DNA from 3 places in the Kitasatospora sp. MAP12-44 genome. Region 2 is predicted to be linked to each of the others. Evidence: riboswitches for the same ligand, from Rfam matches in the RefSeq annotation. Region 2 holds a riboswitch; each other region holds the start of a gene.
The links. A riboswitch is a leader RNA that binds a small molecule or an ion and turns the genes downstream of it on or off. The one in region 2 is predicted to bind magnesium.
Positions count from the first base shown of each region.

Region 1 (5,823 bases), 7.3 Mb from region 2:
GGCGCCGGCCACCGGGTCATCGGGGCCGTGCCCTGGGGCGGAACGGGTGCTGTTGAAGGCCATGTCGAATCTCCTCCTGCGAAATGCCTGCAGGCAGGCTGAAGACACGCCCGTACTCGGGCACGTCGAAGGGTCGGGGCCGGGGCAGGTGGTGGCAGCAGCCTTGAGCGCAGCGTGAACCGCACCCGCACCCGCATCCGCACCCGCGGCGTCCGCGGAGCGGGTCCGGGACGGCTACGGGTGAAGGTGAAGGACGTGCGAGCAGGCCGGACCGACCCCCGGCGGGCAGCCGGGGCCCCCGGGCAGCACAGGACCAGGCTCGGCCACGGGCTGCTCTTGGCGGACACCCCTCACGTAAGAGTTTCGACACTGCACGGCGTGATCCCGCCCGCAACTTGCGCGAGCGGGAAGCCACTTGGGGTCACCCCTTAATCCGAGGAGACCTGTCCTGACCCTGGGCGTCTCTCGACGTCGTCGGGTCAGTGGCCTGTATCCGTGCAGACGCCTCACCGAACGAGGTGTCACGTCGCACAGTATGGCCCTCCTCGTTGACTGCCTGTCAAGTCCGCCCTTTCACCTTCTTTTCGCAGCTGCGAGGCCTGGGCAACTGACACGATCAGGCTTCTGACCAGGCCGGAATCCGCGGCGCCCGGAAGGGCACCCGACTGTCAGAGAAGTGTCAGGATCGACCTGCGCGGGGGTTGCGCAACCCGATCGGCGGTCTATAGTCGATGTGGGTTTTAAGAAGGCACCTCGTTCGGTGAGGCGTCGTCATGGACACAGGCCACTGATCCCACCCGTCGAGAGACGCTCCGGATCAGGACAGATCTTCCCGACCTAAGGGTTGATCCCAAGTGGCTTCCCGCTCGCTGAGGCAGCAGGGATCACGCCGTGACGTGCCAAAGCTCTGACGAGTTGGGGTGAGCCGGCCATTCGGGCCGGTCCGCTCCTTGCCGTGTCGATTCGGCGCACCGCTGTGCGTCCCGGCCGGAAGGAGGCGAGAGACATGGATTCGAGTTGCAGTAGTCCGGGCCACAAACGGCCCCCCGTCCGCTTGTCCTCGCTTCACTCCGGCACGCGCTGACCCGTTCCCACACGGTCGGCCTCTGCGCCATGCCCGCGGTTCGCCCCACCTCGACTCGGACGGTCCCAACCGAGTCGACCGGGGCGTCCGAACGCTGCGCGTGCCTCCCAACAGCCGTGGCAACAGCCTTGGCACTCCAGGGGGTTCACCATCACCAGCCTGACGTTCAACCAGACCGCTCGGCGGCCGCGCACCACGACGCGCGAGACCACCAACACCGGCTTGGGCCTCTCCCGGCTGCTGCGGACGATCCGCCGTAGAGACGCACTCCCCGCGCGGCACACCACCGCACAGCCGACGCCGGCAGCGTCGCAAGCCGACCGAGCACCCGCGCCCACGGCCCGCGGCTGCCTCCGCCTGACCCTGCACGACGGGATCTCCCGGCTCTACCTCATGGACGCCCGCGACTTCGCAGCCACCACCTCACCCGACGTCGCCTACGACGCCCGGGTGCACGCCGCCTACCTGCTGGCCCTCCAGGGCCACCGCCCCGAGTGGCTTGCCCAGCATCTCGACCTGCCCGCGTCAGCCACCGCCGGCATCGCCAAGCAGGCCGAGAGCTCAGGCCCGGACGGCCCGGGCACCATGCCCCCGCGCCGCTGAGTCTCTGAGCCGCAACCACCACCGCAGGCCTGGCCCACCAGCCCTTCGACCCGAAAGGCGACACTCCCGTGCTCGTCTCACTCGATCACGTCCAGCTCACCGCGCCCCCCGGCAGCGAGGACGCGCTGCGTGCCTTCTACACCGGCGCACTCGGCATGACCGAAATCCCCAAGCCGCCCCAACTCTCCAGCCGCGGTGGCTGTTGGTTCGCCGCCGACGACGGCCGCGTCCAGCTCTTCCTCGGCATCGAGGACCACTTCCGCCCTACCACCAAAGCCCACCCGGGACTGCGCGTCAGCGGCATCGACACCCTCGCCGAACGCGTCGCCGCACACGGAGCCCCGGTCGTCTGGGACGACTCCCTCCCTCCGAGCCGCCGCTTCTACAGCCAGGACCCGGTCGGCAACCTGCTGGAGTTCCTCGAACCCGCGCCCTGACCCTCCCGCGCACCCCAACCGCACGCCGCTCCCCGGAGGTGACGTTCCCATGTCCGTTTTCGCCGCGTTCCAGTCCCGCAGCCCGTTCCCCGCCACCCATGCCCGGGGCGGCCTGCGCGCCTTCCTGACCGCCTTCCCGCGCAGGATCAGCGACAACCCCCTCGACCACAGCATCCTCCGCCTCCTCGACACCCCCGCTCCCGAGCGCACAACCGCCCCTGCCCGCAAGGCGGTTCAGCTGCACGCCCACTGGCGCACCGTCACCGGCCCCGACGGCAGCCACCGCATCGAAGCCGGCTGGCACGGCAGCAACTGAACGCCCCCCGAACCCACGCACCCGTACGGAGGCAGAGATGACCCTGTACTACCGTTCCAATTAAGTAGGCAGGAGTGGGTCGTTGGCCCACTGCTGGTCACTGCGTGCATCCCGAACGGTGGTGGATGCCCGACTGGTCGCCCGCGTTCTCGTTGTCCCTGCTCGGGCGGGTGCATCGTGTGCACGGTCCGTGGCTGGGTGGCGGGTTTCCTCACGCCCCCGGGCACCTGGTTCGACCTGGACGCTCCGATGCCCGTGCACATCGCTCTGGTGTGCACGGGGCGGTTGCGTCCGTCGCCGAAGGGGGCACCCCCGGCCGAAGGCTGGGGGAGGGTGTCCGAGGGCGCGCCTGCCGATCGCGATGCTCGCGGCATCGTGTCGGGTGGTCTTGCGGTGCGGGGCGGCCATGGGCTTCTGCCAGTGCTGCGCACCCCATTGGGAGGTATAAGCCGGGTCCGCGGCGACGATGGACAGGTCCATCTCGGCAGCCATGGACACGAGGCGTGCCTTGAGCCTCCCGGTGGGGATGCCGGAGATGAGCTGGCGAAAGCGCTTCTTGCGGCCGTGCTTCTCGCGGGTCTTCTCGTCGCCGAAGTCGAGGTTCTCCAAGCCGATGGCGTCGACGCCGCAGCGCTTGGCCCAGTGGAGGAGGCGGGTGATGGCGTGGCGGATCTGGGCGTCGCGATGAGAGGCCGACCCGGACAGGTCGTAGGGGAAGCGGTGGGGGTCGCCGACGGGGTTGCCGTCGCGGTTCAGGTGCCAGGCCGCGAAGTGGTCGGCGTTCGTGTCCACGGCGACCATGCCAGCGGCGCGGGCGGTGGCCAGCGGGACGGTGCGGACGACCGGCCGGGTCCAGGCCGCGTCGAGATACCACCGCTCACGGGAAACGTCCAGGTGGATGCGGTACGCCACCGCCCGGTTGTGCTCGATGCGGTCGCGCCATTCCTCGCCCCGGTGCGCGAAGGCGACCCTCGCCGTCAGGACGTACCGGCCGTGCCCGGCGTTGGCCAGGCCGGCGAGGGGTGCGGGCAGCTTGATGCTCACCGCGCCGTCGGGGGTGACGCGGATCGTCTCGTTCCCCCACCGCTTGCCCGACTCCCCGTCGGCGGACAGGAACCAGCGCGCCGCCTGCCAGCGCGCCCGCCACTGCGGCTCGGTGAGGTTGGCGGCGGCGAGGTGGTGCCGGGTGTTCAGCAGCTTGCGGCCCCCGCGCACCACCCGCACCCGCCCGGCCTCCCGATCCGCACCCACGGCGGCGCGGCGCTCCTCCAGGGCGTGCAGGCGGCGGGACTTGACGAACCACTCATGCTTGGACCGGTAGCCGCCCGGGGCGCGCTTGGTGCCCTTCTCCCCGATCGGCAGGGACAGCCGGTGGCGCAGCGTGCGGATACCAGTGTCCAAGCTGTCCAGGTGTGCGGCCTGCCCCCGGCGCGACAGCGCCCACTGGTCGTGGGTCGCCTTCGTGATCGACCCGGCCCACCGCGACGACGAATCGGGGGTCAAATCCCGCTTGCGGACCGCCCAGCTGTCGGCGCAGTGCCCCAGGCCGTCCGCGCACCGGGCGGTCAGATCGCGCGAGGCCAGCGAACCGAGATGCCCGCCGACCAACCGCAGGACCTTCTCATCCTCCGCCGTAAGCCCCTTCAGGCGGTCACGCACCGTCACCCCGGTCGGGCCGACCACCTCCCTCATCCACCGGGCAGTCCGAGCATGCGCACAATCACCGACAAACCGTCAAACCACTTCAAACATCACTGAATTGGACACTAGGAATGGGACTCCCGAGAGAACTCCCGCACACTCAAGCGCACTTATGCCCACTCCACGACCAGCAGCTAACAACCCCAAGGCCGTCAGCGCCGCAGCCACCCGGTAGCCGGGCCGACGGGAAGAGGAACGGGAAGGAAAGGAATCGTCCAGTCATGGTCCACTTGAGGGCACTCCCCCGGCTGCGGACCCGCGAGGGTTCGGCGGTGCTCACCGTACTCACGGTGAGCGTGCTGGAGATCGTCGTCCTGAGCGCGGTTCCGATGCAGGAGCGGCCCGCGATCGGTGGTGCCCTGATCGGTGCCACCGCAGCGGTCCTCGTGGTGGCCGGCGTGGTCTGGCGGCGGCTGCAAAGCCCCCGACGTACGGCGGCGCCCGCCGACCAGACGACGGACGGACCGTGGTTCACCGCCCGCACCCTGGAGGACTTCCCCACCGAGGCCGTCCACCCGCTGGTGCTCGAACCGCACGCGCCCAGCCTCAACGCGCTCTACACCGCGTGGGTCTTCGTCCGGCAGGGCTACGACAGCAGGTGGATCGCCCGGCACCTCGACCTGCCCACCGACGTGGTCCTCCTCCTGGTCGAGAGCGCCCGTCGACAGGCCGCGATAAACGCGACAAAAGAGCATTGAACGGGCATCGGGGCCACCATGGACGGTGGAGGAGAGGAGGGATCGCCATGAGGGCTCTGCCCCACCCGAGCTCCGCTGAGGGAACGGCCGCGATCGTCGCCGTCATCGTCGCTCTCGCGGCCATGGCGGCGCTGGGTCTCTCCCCCGCCGACGACCGGCCCGTGGTCGGCGCAGCGCTCATCGGCGCCGTGGTCGCGGCCCTCGGCATCCTCGTAGCACTCGGTTACACCCGCCGGAGTCATTCCCGGCGTGCCCCCCGACAGCTCGCGCAGGACACTACCGAGGCGTGGTTCAGCGCGCCGACCCTGGAGGGCTTCCCCGCGCGGGAGCTGGCTCCGCTGCTCTCCGGGGAGCACCCGCCGAGCCCGAACCGCCTGCAGACCGCGTGGGTGTTCGCCACCCACGGTCAGGATGCCGTGTGGTTGGAGCACCATTTCGGGCTGCCGGGCGACGTGGCCCACGTGCTCGTCGACGCCGCCCACCACCACGGCGAATCCCACTGACCGGTCCGCGTTGAGCCCTTCGGGCCATCCGGCGGGCCTGCCCTGGTGCGCCTCGCGGGCCGGGGAGGCGGGCGGGCTAGCTTCGTACCGTGGACCGTGTCGTGTCTTTGTCCCAGCTGCTGCGCCGCCCCCTGGTGGGGCGCGCCGGCGAGGTGGTGGGCCGTCTGTCCGATGTGATCGTGCGACTGCGCGGCCGCGACTACCCCGTGGTCACCGGCCTCGTCTCGGAAGTCGGTAGGCGTGAGGTCTTCCTCCCCGTCGAGCAGGTTGCGGACTTCGACGGGGAGCATGTCCAACTGACCAGCGAGGTCGTGGACCTGCGGCCCTTCGAGCGGCGCGAGGGGGAGGTGCTGCTGCGCGCGGATGTGCTCGGGCACCGGGTCATCGATGTCGCCGATGTCGAACTCGTACGGGCCCACGACCTCGAACTGCGCGGGCGCCCGGACGGGTGGGTCGTCGACGGCCTGGACACCGCCCCGCA
Region 1 is NZ_JARZAE010000004.1:461,743-467,565, forward strand. It holds gene P3T34_RS03205 (hypothetical protein) at 1-63, opposite strand, end outside; M-box (ykoK) riboswitch at 341-525, opposite strand; M-box (ykoK) riboswitch at 746-927, shown strand; gene P3T34_RS03210 (hypothetical protein) at 1,307-1,687, shown strand; gene P3T34_RS03215 (VOC family protein) at 1,756-2,124, shown strand; gene P3T34_RS03220 (hypothetical protein) at 2,174-2,440, shown strand; gene P3T34_RS03225 (transposase) at 2,501-4,132, opposite strand; gene P3T34_RS03230 (hypothetical protein) at 4,363-4,839, shown strand; gene P3T34_RS03235 (hypothetical protein) at 4,887-5,342, shown strand; gene P3T34_RS03240 (CBS domain-containing protein) at 5,444-5,823, shown strand, end outside.
Region 1: linked by a shared signal. The riboswitch ahead of P3T34_RS03210 (hypothetical protein) and the one ahead of P3T34_RS35395 (divalent metal cation transporter) in region 2 are both predicted to bind magnesium.

Region 2 (5,823 bases):
GACGGTCAGCCAGAGCGAGGCGACGCCGTTCTCCAGGTCCGCGAGGATCGCCTCGTTGGCGCGCTTGGGGTCCGGCTGCGCGTGCTGCTGGCGCACGTCCCACCCGGCGACCGCCGAGCCCTGCGGCCGGCTGCCGCGCAGATACGGGGCGAAACCGGGGTAGCCGGGATCGCCGGCCGCGTCCTCGGCGGTGTACAGCGGACGGACGCGCAGCCCGTCCTCGACCTCGGTGGCGAGTGCCTCCTCGGCCAGTGCACCTTCGACGTTCTGCGTCAGACCTGACTTGCGCAGAACGCCTTCGACAAGCCGCTGCCATTGCTCACGGGTCGCATCCGGGAACTCGGCGGCCAGGGGGAGCCCTTCGGGCGGGACCGTCATGAGGGAAGGTTAGAGCTGACGGGCCCGTGACAGGAGATCAAACCGGTGTGACCTTTCCCTCTCTGCACTCCAGGAGCCCTGGAGTGCAGAGAGGGACGCGCTGCGGAGCACCCGTTCGGACGCCGGCAGGTGCGGTGACTCGGGTTGACGCCGTGGCAGTGAGCGGCAGGCAGGCAGTCAGCGGCCGACCGCGGCCAACTCCTCGCGCAGCGCCGCCAGCACCTCGGGTCCCGACTCCACGGTCAGGAAGAAGTGGCCGCCGGGGAACATCCGCAGCGAGCTGTCCGCCGTGGTGACGCCGGCCCAGAGCTCCAGGTCCTCCTTCGACATGGAGTCCTCAGTCCCGCCGAACACGGCGACCGGGCAGTCGAGTTGCTCGCCCTCGGTGCGCCTGAAGGTCGCGCAGATCCCGTAGTCCGCCCGCAGGGTGGGCAGCACCATCTCGACCAGCGCGGGAATCGCCAGCACCTCGGGCGGAGTGCCGCCCATCGTCCGCAGCTCCTGGACCAACCGGGCGTCCGACCACTGGGGGCGGTCGTGGCGCGGCTCGAACCGATCGGGCGCCGAGCAGCCGCTGACGACCAGCCGGGCCGGGGTGCGCCGCCCGGCGCGCCGGGCGGCCAGCGCGACGCCGTAGGAGATCATCGCGCCCATGCTGTGCCCGAACAGCACGTACGGCCGGTCAAGGAAGGGCTGGATCGCGGCGTACGCCTGGTCCACCGCCTCCTGGTAGTCGGTCAGGTGCGGCTCGGCGATCCGGGTCTCCCGCCCGGGCAGCTGGACCGCCAGCAGTTCGACGTCCGCGGGGAGGCTCGCCTGCCAGGTCCGGTACATCGTCGGGCCGCCGCCCGCGGGGTGGAAGCAGATCAGCCGCAGCCGGGCGCCGGGCCTGGGCTCCGGGTTGCGGATCCACGGCGTGCTGGCGGGAGCGGCGGCATGGTCGTGCGGGAACATCGGAGCAGCCCTTCATGCGGCGGGCCCCGGCCGGCGACCGGAGCGGGCTCGGGGTCGAGCTGCACAGGAATCTACGCTGCTGGGAGCGGCCGGTGCAGGGTGGGTGGCATCGTGCCCGCCCACCCTGCGCCGGTCGGTCTCAAGCGAGTGCGTCCTGTTCGAGGTCCTCCTCCAGGTGCCAGTGCAGGTCGCGGATGCCCGGCTCCAGCGAGAGCCGGGAGACCACCTGCTCCAGCGCCTGGGCCACATCGCCGCTGATCGCGACGGTGGCCCGGATGCTGGTGGCCTCGTCCGGACCGCGACGGGCCCGCAGGCCGGTCGGCGCCAATCCGGAGGCGGCGAGGGCCTGCAGCAGCAGCGCGCGGATATGCGACTCCGAGCGCCGCTCGCACTCCAGGTGCAGGGTGGCGCGGACGGCCTCGTCGGGGTCGCTGCCGGCCGCGGGGGCCCGGTCGAGCAGGTGGCCGGCCGGGCGCAGCACCAGGTGCACGGCCAGCACGGTGAGCGTGCCCAGCACGGCGAAGCCGAGCTTGCCGGAGGCGGCCAGCACCCCGACGGCGGCCGAGCACCACAGCGTGGCCGCGGTGTTCAGGCCGCGCACGCCGCCGCCGTCGCGCAGGATCACGCCACCGCCGAGGAAGCCGATCCCGGAGACCACATAGGAGGCGACCCGGGTGGGGCTGCTGCTGTCGGCGACGGCCTCGCTGTAGAGGACGAACAGGGTGGCGCCCGTCGCGACCAGCGCGTTGGTGCGCAGGCCCGCCATCCGGGCCCGCCACTGGCGTTCGACGCCGATCAGGGCGCCGCAGCCGACACCGGTGGCGAGCCGGATCAGGAAGTCGAGGGTGGTCAGGGTGTGCATGGGAGATCCCCTCTCATCGATCGACTGCCAGGTCGGTCAGCTGCTGAGCGCGAGGGTGACGAGCTTGAAGATGACCATGATCATGGCGACCAGGAGGTAGCCACGCAGGGCGCTCATGCCGACCTTGCGGGTGGCGGACATGGCGGGCTTGGTGAGGGTCTCCAGCGGGGGCATCCGCCAGCTGTCGCGGCCGGTGCGGTCGATGTCCTCCATGGTGGCGGTGCGCTTGCGGGTGAAGGCGTAGCCGGCGGCCAGGACGCCGACCACGCCGCAGCCGGCCATGATGTCGAGGATCGCGGCGGCGGTGATGTTCGGGAACAGCACGGAGGCGGTCAGGATGATGGAGAGGGTGACCAGGACGCCGACGACGAACGAGGTGAAGGCGTTGATCTTGGGGCCGTTGACCCAGGGGCCCAGCACCTGCTTGTCGTTGCAGAGCAGCAGCAGGAAGACCGAGGCGGAGGGCAGCAGCACACCGGCCAGCACCTGGACGCCCTGGGTGAGCAGGCCGAGCGGCGAGCCGGGGATCAGCACGATCGTGGCGGCGGCGGCGACCAGCGCGGCGTAGACGGCGTAGAAGCCCTTGGCGTTGCCGACGCCGCGGTGCAGCGAGTGCTTGATGCCGAAGACGTCGCCGATGGCGTAGGCGGTGGAGAGCGAGACGGCGAAGGCGCCGATGATCGAGGCGTCCAGCAGGGCGATCGCGAACAGCACGCCGACCAGCTTGCCCGCGTGGGCCTCCAGGCCCTTGGCCACGCCGGCCGCGTCGGTGAAGTGGCTGAAGCCGTCGGTGCCGGCGAAGGCCGCGGCCGAGGCGCCCATCAGGGCGGCCGCGCCGATGACGACGATGGCGATGCCGATCCAGAGGTCGACCTTCTCGTACTTCATGAAGCGCGGGGTGATCCGCTTGTCGATGACGTACGACTGCTGGAAGAAGAGCTGCCAGGGGGCGACGGTGGTGCCGACGATGCCGATGATCAGCAGCATCACGGTGGAGAGGGCTCCGGCGCCGCCGGGCATGTTCGGCACCACGAAGTCGTGGGCCATCTGCGAGGCCTTCGGGTGGACCAGGAAGTAGATCGGGATCAGCAGCAGCGAGCCCGCGCACAGCGCGATGGCGATCCGCTCGAAGCGGCGGAACGAGCCGGTAAAGGCGGAGGCGATGATGATCGCGGCGGCCAGCACCACCGAGGCGACCTTGGGCAGGCCCAGGTATCCGGTGGCCAGCGTGATGCCGATGAACTCGGTGACCAGCGTCAGCGCGTTGAGCAGGAACAGGTCGATGACGCTGAACGCGCCCCAGAACTTGCCGAAGCGCTCCAGGATGAGTCGGGCGTGGCCGACGCCGGTGACCGCGCCCAGGCGCAGCACCATCTCCTGGTTGAGGTAGAGCACGGGGACCAGCAGCAGCAGCGTCCACAGCAGGTGGGTGCCGTAGTTCTGGCCGGCCTGGCCATAGGTGGAGAAGGCGCCGGCGTCGTTGTCGCCGACCATCACGATCAGGCCCGGGCCGACGATGGCCAGCAGGGTCTTGAGCTTGGCGGACAGGCCGCGGCGCTCGCCGTGGTCGTCGAGCTTGATGGTGCCCATCGCGCCCTGGATGTCGCCGATGTGGGCGTCGTCCAGGACCGCGGCGCGCGGGGTGGTCGCGGTGGGGTCGAGCGTGGCGTTGGTCATGGCGGGTCTCTCCCGGGCCCCTCTCGGGGGCGGTGAGGGCACGCAGCAGCAATCCGCCCTGCGAACGCGCGGCCCGGGCTCGCCGCTACGACCAAAGGCCGTACGGTGCTGGGGACTTGGCGTGGTTACGCGCAGAGAAGGTGGTTACCGCGTGCCGGTGGACAGCGAGGACGGGCGGGTGCGGGGCCGTTTATGGCCCGGACTACTGCTGCTACTCGAATCCATGTCACTCGCCTCCTTCCGGTCGGTGCGCCTTCAACGGCGCGATATCGACGCGGCAAGGAGCGACCGGCACGCCGAAAACGGCCGGTACACCCCAACTCGTCAGAGCTTTGGCACTCCACGGCGTGATCCTGCCTTTGAGGCGGGAAGCCACTTGGGATCAACCCTTAGGTCGGGAAGATCTGTCCTGATCCGGAGCGTCTCTCGACGGGTGGGATCAGTGGCCTGTGTCCGTGAAGACGCCTCACCGAACGAGGTGCCTTGCAAAACCTCGACCAGCTTAAACCCTCCCCGCCCATACACTTGCCATATTTACCTATCCTTGACCTTTCTCTTGGGTGGCGCCGACGCCGCCCCCCGAGCCGCCTACGCCTCCCGATGACGCTCGAACAGCAGCTCACGGCCGTCCAGTTCGTCCCACTGCTCGCCGGCATCGACAAAGCCGAAGCCCGCGATCGTGGCCAGCGAGGCGGTGTTGTCGGGACTGATCGAGGCCCGCACCGTGCGCACCCCCGACTCGGCGGCCGCCCAGCGCAGCAGCTCGGCGAGGATCGCGCGGGCATAGCCCCGGCGGCGGTGGTCGGGCGCCACCGAGTAGCCGACCTCCACCATGCCCGCCGGGTCCGGCGGTCCGTGGAACCCGGCGTAGCCCACCACGACGCCGTCCGGCTCGGCCACCGCCGCCCGGGCGACCCAGCGGGCACTGCCCGGGTCACCGGCGATCTGGTCGAGCCTCAGCTGCCAGAGCCAGCGGGCGTCCTCGGTCAGGAAGAAGTCGGTGAGCGTCAGGCCGGCCCGGGCGCTCGCCTGCGCGAGATCGCCGTCCAGCAGCGCGGTCAGGACAGTGGGCGCGAGCTGGACGAGGCGCACGCACTTGGAGTCGCTCTGTTCTGTCACAGGCGGATGGTGCATCCAGCCACGCGGAGCTGTCCACCGGATTTCCGGGGCCACTCAGGCGAGACTCGGACGACGCTCAGACCAGGTCGACCCTGATCAGCCGCACCGCGGCCGCGGCCCGCTCGGCAGCCTCCTCCGCGCTGGCGCCCACCGCCAGGACGTAGCCCTGCCGGTCGTGCGACATCCGCAGCGGCGGGACGTCCTTGCCCACCGCGAGGCCGCTCTCCACCCGCAGCACGCCGGGGCTGCGCTCGGCCTGCGCCAGGCCGTGCACCGCACCGACCGTCCCGGCGCCGACGTCGAAGTACCGGATGGCGGCGCCGCCCTGGGCACCGCGCGGCGGCGGGCCGGCGAGCACGTGGTCGGGGAAGGCCCCGGCGAAGCCGGCCAGCACGGCGGCGAACATGTCCACCCCGGTGACCAGTTCGACCAGTTCGAAGATCCGGTCCCCGCCCGTCCTGGTGTGCGACTCGACGATGACCGGGCCGTCCGCGGTGACGATCACCTCGGTGTGCGAGGGGCCGTAGCGGTGCCCGATCGAGTCCAGGAAGTCGACGGTGGCCTGCTCGGCCGCCGCGATCCGCTCCCCCGGCAACCGGGACGGCATGGTGTGCCCGGTCTCGACATAGTGCGGCGCGCCGGTGGTGAGCTTGTCCGTGACGGCCAGCACCCGGTGGCGTCCCTCCCAGCTGACCGCCTCGACGCTCACCTCCGGGCCCACCGCGAACGCCTCGACGATCACCGGCAGCCCGGGATTGACCGCCAGGTTGTCCGCGAGAGCCGCCGTCACCTCCCCCGGCCCGCCCAGCCGGTGCACCTGCCGGCTCGCCGAA
Region 2 is NZ_JARZAE010000004.1:7,761,911-7,767,733, reverse strand. It holds gene mutA (methylmalonyl-CoA mutase small subunit) at 1-378, opposite strand, end outside; gene P3T34_RS35405 (alpha/beta fold hydrolase) at 556-1,332, opposite strand; gene P3T34_RS35400 (MgtC/SapB family protein) at 1,472-2,194, opposite strand; gene P3T34_RS35395 (divalent metal cation transporter) at 2,231-3,871, opposite strand; M-box (ykoK) riboswitch at 4,180-4,356, opposite strand; gene P3T34_RS35390 (GNAT family N-acetyltransferase) at 4,460-4,990, opposite strand; gene P3T34_RS35385 (ATP-grasp domain-containing protein) at 5,067-5,823, opposite strand, start outside.

Region 3 (5,823 bases), 3.3 Mb from region 2:
GCTTGATGCCGAAGACGTCGCCGATGGCGTAGGCGGTGGAGAGCGAGACGGCGAAGGCGCCGATGATCGAGGCGTCCAGCAGAGCGATCGCGAACAGCACGCCGGCGACCTTGCCGGCGTGGGCGGCGATGCCGTGGGCGACTCCGGCGGCGTCGGTGAAGTTGCCCTGGGCGGCGGTGCCGGCGAAGGCGGTGGCCGAGGCACCCATCAGGGCGGCCGCGCCGATCACCACGATCAGGATGCCGATCCACAGGTCGGCCTTCTCGTACTTCATGAAGCGCGGGGTGATCCGCTTGTCGATGACGTACGACTGCTGGAAGAAGAGCTGCCAGGGGGCGACGGTGGTGCCGACGATGCCGATGATCAGCAGCATCACGGTGGCCAGCGAGCCGGTGCCGCCGGGCATGTTCGGCACCACGAAGTCGTGGGCCATCTGCGAGGTCTTCGGGTGGACCAGGAAGTAGATGGGGATCAGCAGCAGCGAGCCCGCGCAGAGTGCGATGGCGATCCGCTCGAAGCGCTGGAAGGAGCCGGTGAAGGCGGAGGCGATGATGATCGCGGCGGCCAGCACGACGGCGGCGGTCTTGGGCAGGCCCAGGTAGCCGGCGGCCAGCGTGATGCCGATGAACTCGGTGACCAGGGTGAGGGCGTTGAGCAGGAAGAGGTCGATGACCGAGAAGGCGCCCCAGAACTTGCCGAAGCGCTCCAGGATGAGCCGGGCGTGGCCGACCCCGGTGACCGCGCCCAGGCGCAGCACCATCTCCTGGTTGACGTAGAGGACGGGGACCAGCAGCAGCAGGGTCCACAGCAGGTGGGTGCCGTAGTTCTGGCCGGCCTGGCCGTAGGTGGCGAAGGCGCCGGCGTCGTTGTCGCCGACCATCACGATCAGGCCCGGGCCCATGATCGCCAGCAGGGTCTTCAGCTTCGCGGACAGTCCGGTGCGCGGCGCGGTGTCGTCCAGCCGGATGCTGCCCAGCGCACCGCGGATGTCACCCACGTGCGCGTCGTCGAGAACGGCGGCGCGCGTCGGCGCGCTGGTGGTCAGGGTCGTGTCGGTCATGACGTGCCTCCCAGGTGCCCGGTCAGGGCGGTCGGGGGGCACGCGGCAGCTATCAGCCCTACGGGCGCGCGGCATGGCGACCCGTCACGGCGATCGGCCGTGCGGGAATGGATGACGCGTCAGGAATGCGCGCAGGGGAGGTGGTTACCGCGTGCCGGAGAAAAGCGAGGACAGGCGGGCGGGGGGCCGTTTATGGCCCGGACTACTGCAACTCGCATCCATGTCTCTCGCCTCCTCCCGGTCGGTGCGCATCGAGTGCGCGATATCGACACGGCAAGGAGCGGACCGGTCCGCAGGACCGGTACACCCCAACTCGTCAGAGCTTTGGCACTCCACGGCGTGATCCCCCCTCTGGGGCGGGAAGCCACTTGGGATCAACCCTTAGGTCGGGAAGATCTGTCCTGATCCGGAGCGTCTCTCGACGGGTGGGATCAGTGGCCTGTGTCCGTGAAGACGCCTCACCGAACGAGGTGCCCTCTTGAAACCTCACTAAGCGTAGACCCTGTGTCAGATCGGGTTCTACGTATTTATGGAATCTTTACTTTGAGGGGGGGTCAGTGCTTGCCGAGAGTGAAGAGCAGGATCAGGAATGCCGCCCAGACGTGCGTTGCGGCGATGTAGATCAACGCGCGCACCAGCATCGCCTTGCGCTTGCTCTTCTCGTCCTTGGTCGCCTGCGGGTTGGCGGCGGGCTGGGCATCGCTCATCGGGCGGCGGTCCTGTTCAGCTGGTCCGGCAACGGTCCCTGATCGGTGATCAGGTCGGTGAGGATCCGCCGCGCGGCGCGCAGCAGCTCGGCGACGTCGGGGGTGCTCAGCGCGTACACCACGGTGTTGCCGTCCCGGGTCGCGCTCACCAGCTGGGTGCGGCGCAGCACAGCGAGCTGCTGGGAGAGGCTGGAGGCCTCGACGTCTATCTCGGTGAGCAGCTCGCGCACCGGTCGCGGTCCGTCCTGGAGCAGTTCGAGCACGCGGATCCGGACGGGGTGGCCGAGCGTGCGGAAGAACTCCGCCTTGGCCTGGTAGGGCGGGACGGGCACGGGTCAGTCCTCTCCGCGTTCCTCTTCGGGGGTGTGCGGGAGGGCGATGCCGTTCTTGGCGGCGGTCCGCAGCAGTCCGGCGATTCGGCCCTCGTAGGCCTGGACGCCGTCCAGGTCGCCGTCGGCGCGCGCCTTCGCCAGGCTGGCTCGGGCCTGGGCCAGCTGGGTGCGCAGCTCTTCGTCGAACATTCCGGTCACCGCTCCAGCATCTCCGGAGTTGAAGAATTCTTCAACTGCCGGTCGGTTCGCCCTGCCGCGGCCTCAGACCATCAGCTCGCTCTCGATCCGATGGACCTGGTGCCTGGCCAGCGCGAGGTTGGCCCGGGCGCGGTCCAGCACCAGGTAGAGGAAGAGGTTCTGGCTGCCGGCGCTGGTGAGCGGCCGGACCAGGTGGTACTGGTGGGTGAGGGTGCTGAGGATGTCCTCCATCGCCTCCCCCGCCCGGCCCTGCAGCTCGACGGCGCGCAGGGTGGCGCGGACCACGTCGGTGCTCCCGGCGGCGGCGAGCGCGAGGTCCAGGTCGGCCGCGTGTCCCAGCGTGCCCAGGGCCATCCCGCTGCCGACGTCCACCAGCGCGACCCCCAGGGCGCCCTGGATGGTCATGGCGTCCTTGAGGGCGTTCTCGATGCCGGACATGTGGACCTCCTGGCTGATCGGATCGATGACACGAGGGTAGGGAGATGGCCGGTGTCTGCCGGTCTGTTGACCGGTATTGATCGACTCTCCTGTCCATCTGCGTCAGATCTGTTGACTAGCAGTCGTCACTTGAAGATTTCTTCATCCCGATCGGACGCGATCGGACGGCGTACCCTTCGGCGCAGCGGGCCCGCAGGGGTCCGCGACGGACGAACGGAGTGGTCGGCGATGACGGGCGCGGTGGCGTGGCGGGTACGGCCGGGCGAGCCGCGGGCGGTGGTGCTGGTGCTGCACGGCGGGCAGGTGGAGAGCACCGCGCCGGCCCGGCCCTGGCACCTGGCGGTGGTGCGGATGCGCGGGTTCGTCCGCTCGCTGGAGCGGGAGACGGCCGGCGGCGCGGTCGCGGTGGGCCTGGTGCGCTACCGCTACCGGGGCTGGAACGGTGAGCGGGCGCACGCCGCGCAGGACGTGCTGGCGGCGCTGGACGCGGTGGCGGCGGACTTCGGTCCGGTTCCGGTGGTGCTGGTCGGGCACTCGATGGGTGGCCGGGCCGCTCTGCGGGCGGCCGGCCACCCCAGCGTGAGCGGGCTCGTCGCGCTCGCGCCGTGGTGTCCGCCCGAGGACCCGTGCGAGCAGCTGGCCGGCCGCAGCCTGGTGGCGCTGCACGGCGACCGCGACAAGGTGACCGACCCGGCCCTGACCCGCGCGTTCGCCGCCCGGGCCCGGGCGGCCGGCGCCGCGGTGGCCGCGATCGAGGTGACCGGGGCCGGGCACGGCATGCTGCAGCGCTCCGCCCAGTGGCACCGCAGCACCGCGCTGCTGGTGGCCGCCCTGCTCGGCCTGCGCGACTTCCCCGAGCAGCTGGCGTCCTCGCTGGCGCTGCGCGGGGCCGAGCCCGATGGGCTGCGGCTGGCGCTGCCGACGCCGGCGCAGTGGCCACCGGTTGGGGATCCGCGGCTGGCCGGTGGACGCGGGAGAGGCTGATCAACGACGGCGGCCGCTCCCGCCCCGGTGGGGGCGGGAGCGGCCGCGGCGATGCGGGTCAGCTGTTGACGCAGGTGTTCCCGAACGCCGGGTTGGCGATGCCCACCAGGTTGATGCTGTTGCCGCAGATGTTGATCGGGATGTGGATCGGGATCTGGATCACGTTGCCCGACAGAATGCCGGGCGAGCCGATCGCCGCACCGTTGGCGGTCGCGTCGGCGCTGGCCGCGCCGGCGCCGCCCAGGACGAGTGCACCGGCCGCGCAGGTCAGTACGAGGGCCCTGCGGAAGTCCTTCATGGTCTTCTCCATTCCTTGCGGGATCATTCCTTGCGGGATCGAACAGGGGCACGCGAGATCACACTCGTCTGGATATAGCCGAATGTGATCCCATGCTTACTCTTCGCGCTCGAACGCGCCATGGATGGTTGCGCCACCCGCTAGTCACCCGGTCGGCTGAGTCGATATGTCAGGGCGGCTGTGAGCGGCGGCTGCGGGTGGTCCCGCGCCAGGCGGATGGCGTAGCCGGGCGGGGTTTCGCTGGGCCGGGTGAGTGGTTGTCGGCCCCGCTTGGGCCAAGCCGGCTTGACCGGTCGAACTGACGTCGTTTCACTTCAGCGTGGCTGCCGACCCTCTGTCACCGGACGGCCGTTCGTGTACGTACCCGATCTGTGCCCGTCCCGCTCGTAGGACCGAGCGCCGAGGCTCGGGGCCTGCCCAGTTCACCGAGTCGGAGGAACGACCCATGTCCCTGGATACCCCTGTGCCCGAAACCGCCGCCGAGTCGGCGATGTCCCGCCGCGCTCTGATCAGGAACGCCACCGTGGTCGGTGCGGTCGGTCTCACGGCCGGCGTGCTCTGCGGCCTCGACAGCGGCGGCGCCGAGGCCGAGCCGGCGGCCGACCACCCGATGGCCATCGACCGCGACCAGCCGACCGTGGTGCACCTGCGCGACGCCCGGACCGGTGAGCTGGACATCTTCCACGGTGACCGGCACCACCGCGTCCAGGACCGCGAGTTGGCCGCCGCGCTGCTGCGCACCCTGGGCTGATCCGCCCTCCCCCGGTCGGCGCCGCAGTGGAGCCGGCCGGGTCCCCCGGCACCACCCCGACCCCAACTCCCCTGTGAGGCCAGCATGTCGTCCCACCGCGAAGCTCCCGAGATCTCCAAGGACCCGGTGGCGGACAGCACCGACGTGTACGCGTTCGTCAGCCCGGACGCCAGCGACACCGTCACGCTGATCGCCAACTACATCCCGCTGCAAGGAGCAGCGGGCGGCCCGAACTTCTACGAGTTCGGCGACGACGTGCTCTACGAGATCCACGTCGACAACGACGGCGACGGCCGAGCGGACATCACCTACCAGTTCCGCTTCGAGGTGGAGCTCGACAACGACAACACCTTCCTCTACAACACCGGTGCGATCACCTCGCTGGACTCCCCCAACTGGAACCGCAAGCAGTTCTACACGGTGACCAAGGTCGAGGCCGGCGGCCGGGAGACCGTGCTGGGCCGCCGGTTGGCCTGCCCGCCGTGCAACATCGGCCCGCTCTCCACCCCCGACTACCCCTCGCTGGCCGCGATGGCCGTGCACAGCCTGGACGGCGGCCGCAAGGTTTTCGCCGGGCAGCGCGCCGAGGGCTTCTACGTGGACCTCGGCTCGATCTTCGACCTGGCCACGCTGCGCCCCTTCCAGGCCGCGCACCTGAACGCGGTGCTCCCGAACATGCCGGGCGTCAACACCACGGCCGACCTGAATGTGCACAGCATCTCGCTGCAGGTCCCGATCACCGAGCTGACCCGCGACCACTGCAAGCCCACCGACGTGTCCGACCCGCGCGCCGTCATCGGGGTCTGGACCTCCGCCGGCCGCAAGCAGGCCAAGGTCCGCGACCAGCAGGGCCGGGGCGTTGAGTCCGGCCCGTTCGTCCAGGTCTCCCGGCTGGGCAACCCGCTCTTCAACGAGGTCCTGGTGCCGATGGCCCGCAAGGACCAGTGGAACCACCAACCGCCGGCCGACGACAAGAACTTCGCGCAGTACGTGGCCCAGCCCGAGCTGGCCAGGCTGCTCCCGGTGCTCTACCCCGGCGTCTTCCCGAACCTGGC
Region 3 is NZ_JARZAE010000004.1:4,505,375-4,511,197, forward strand. It holds gene P3T34_RS21030 (divalent metal cation transporter) at 1-1,060, opposite strand, end outside; M-box (ykoK) riboswitch at 1,361-1,537, opposite strand; gene P3T34_RS21035 (DUF6126 family protein) at 1,615-1,767, opposite strand; gene P3T34_RS21040 (metalloregulator ArsR/SmtB family transcription factor) at 1,764-2,099, opposite strand; gene P3T34_RS21045 (hypothetical protein) at 2,103-2,297, opposite strand; gene P3T34_RS21050 (hypothetical protein) at 2,361-2,735, opposite strand; gene P3T34_RS21055 (alpha/beta fold hydrolase) at 2,964-3,719, shown strand; gene P3T34_RS21060 (chaplin) at 3,778-4,029, opposite strand; gene P3T34_RS21065 (hypothetical protein) at 4,463-4,768, shown strand; gene P3T34_RS21070 (DUF4331 domain-containing protein) at 4,853-5,823, shown strand, end outside.
Region 3: linked by a shared signal. The riboswitch ahead of P3T34_RS21030 (divalent metal cation transporter) and the one ahead of P3T34_RS35395 (divalent metal cation transporter) in region 2 are both predicted to bind magnesium.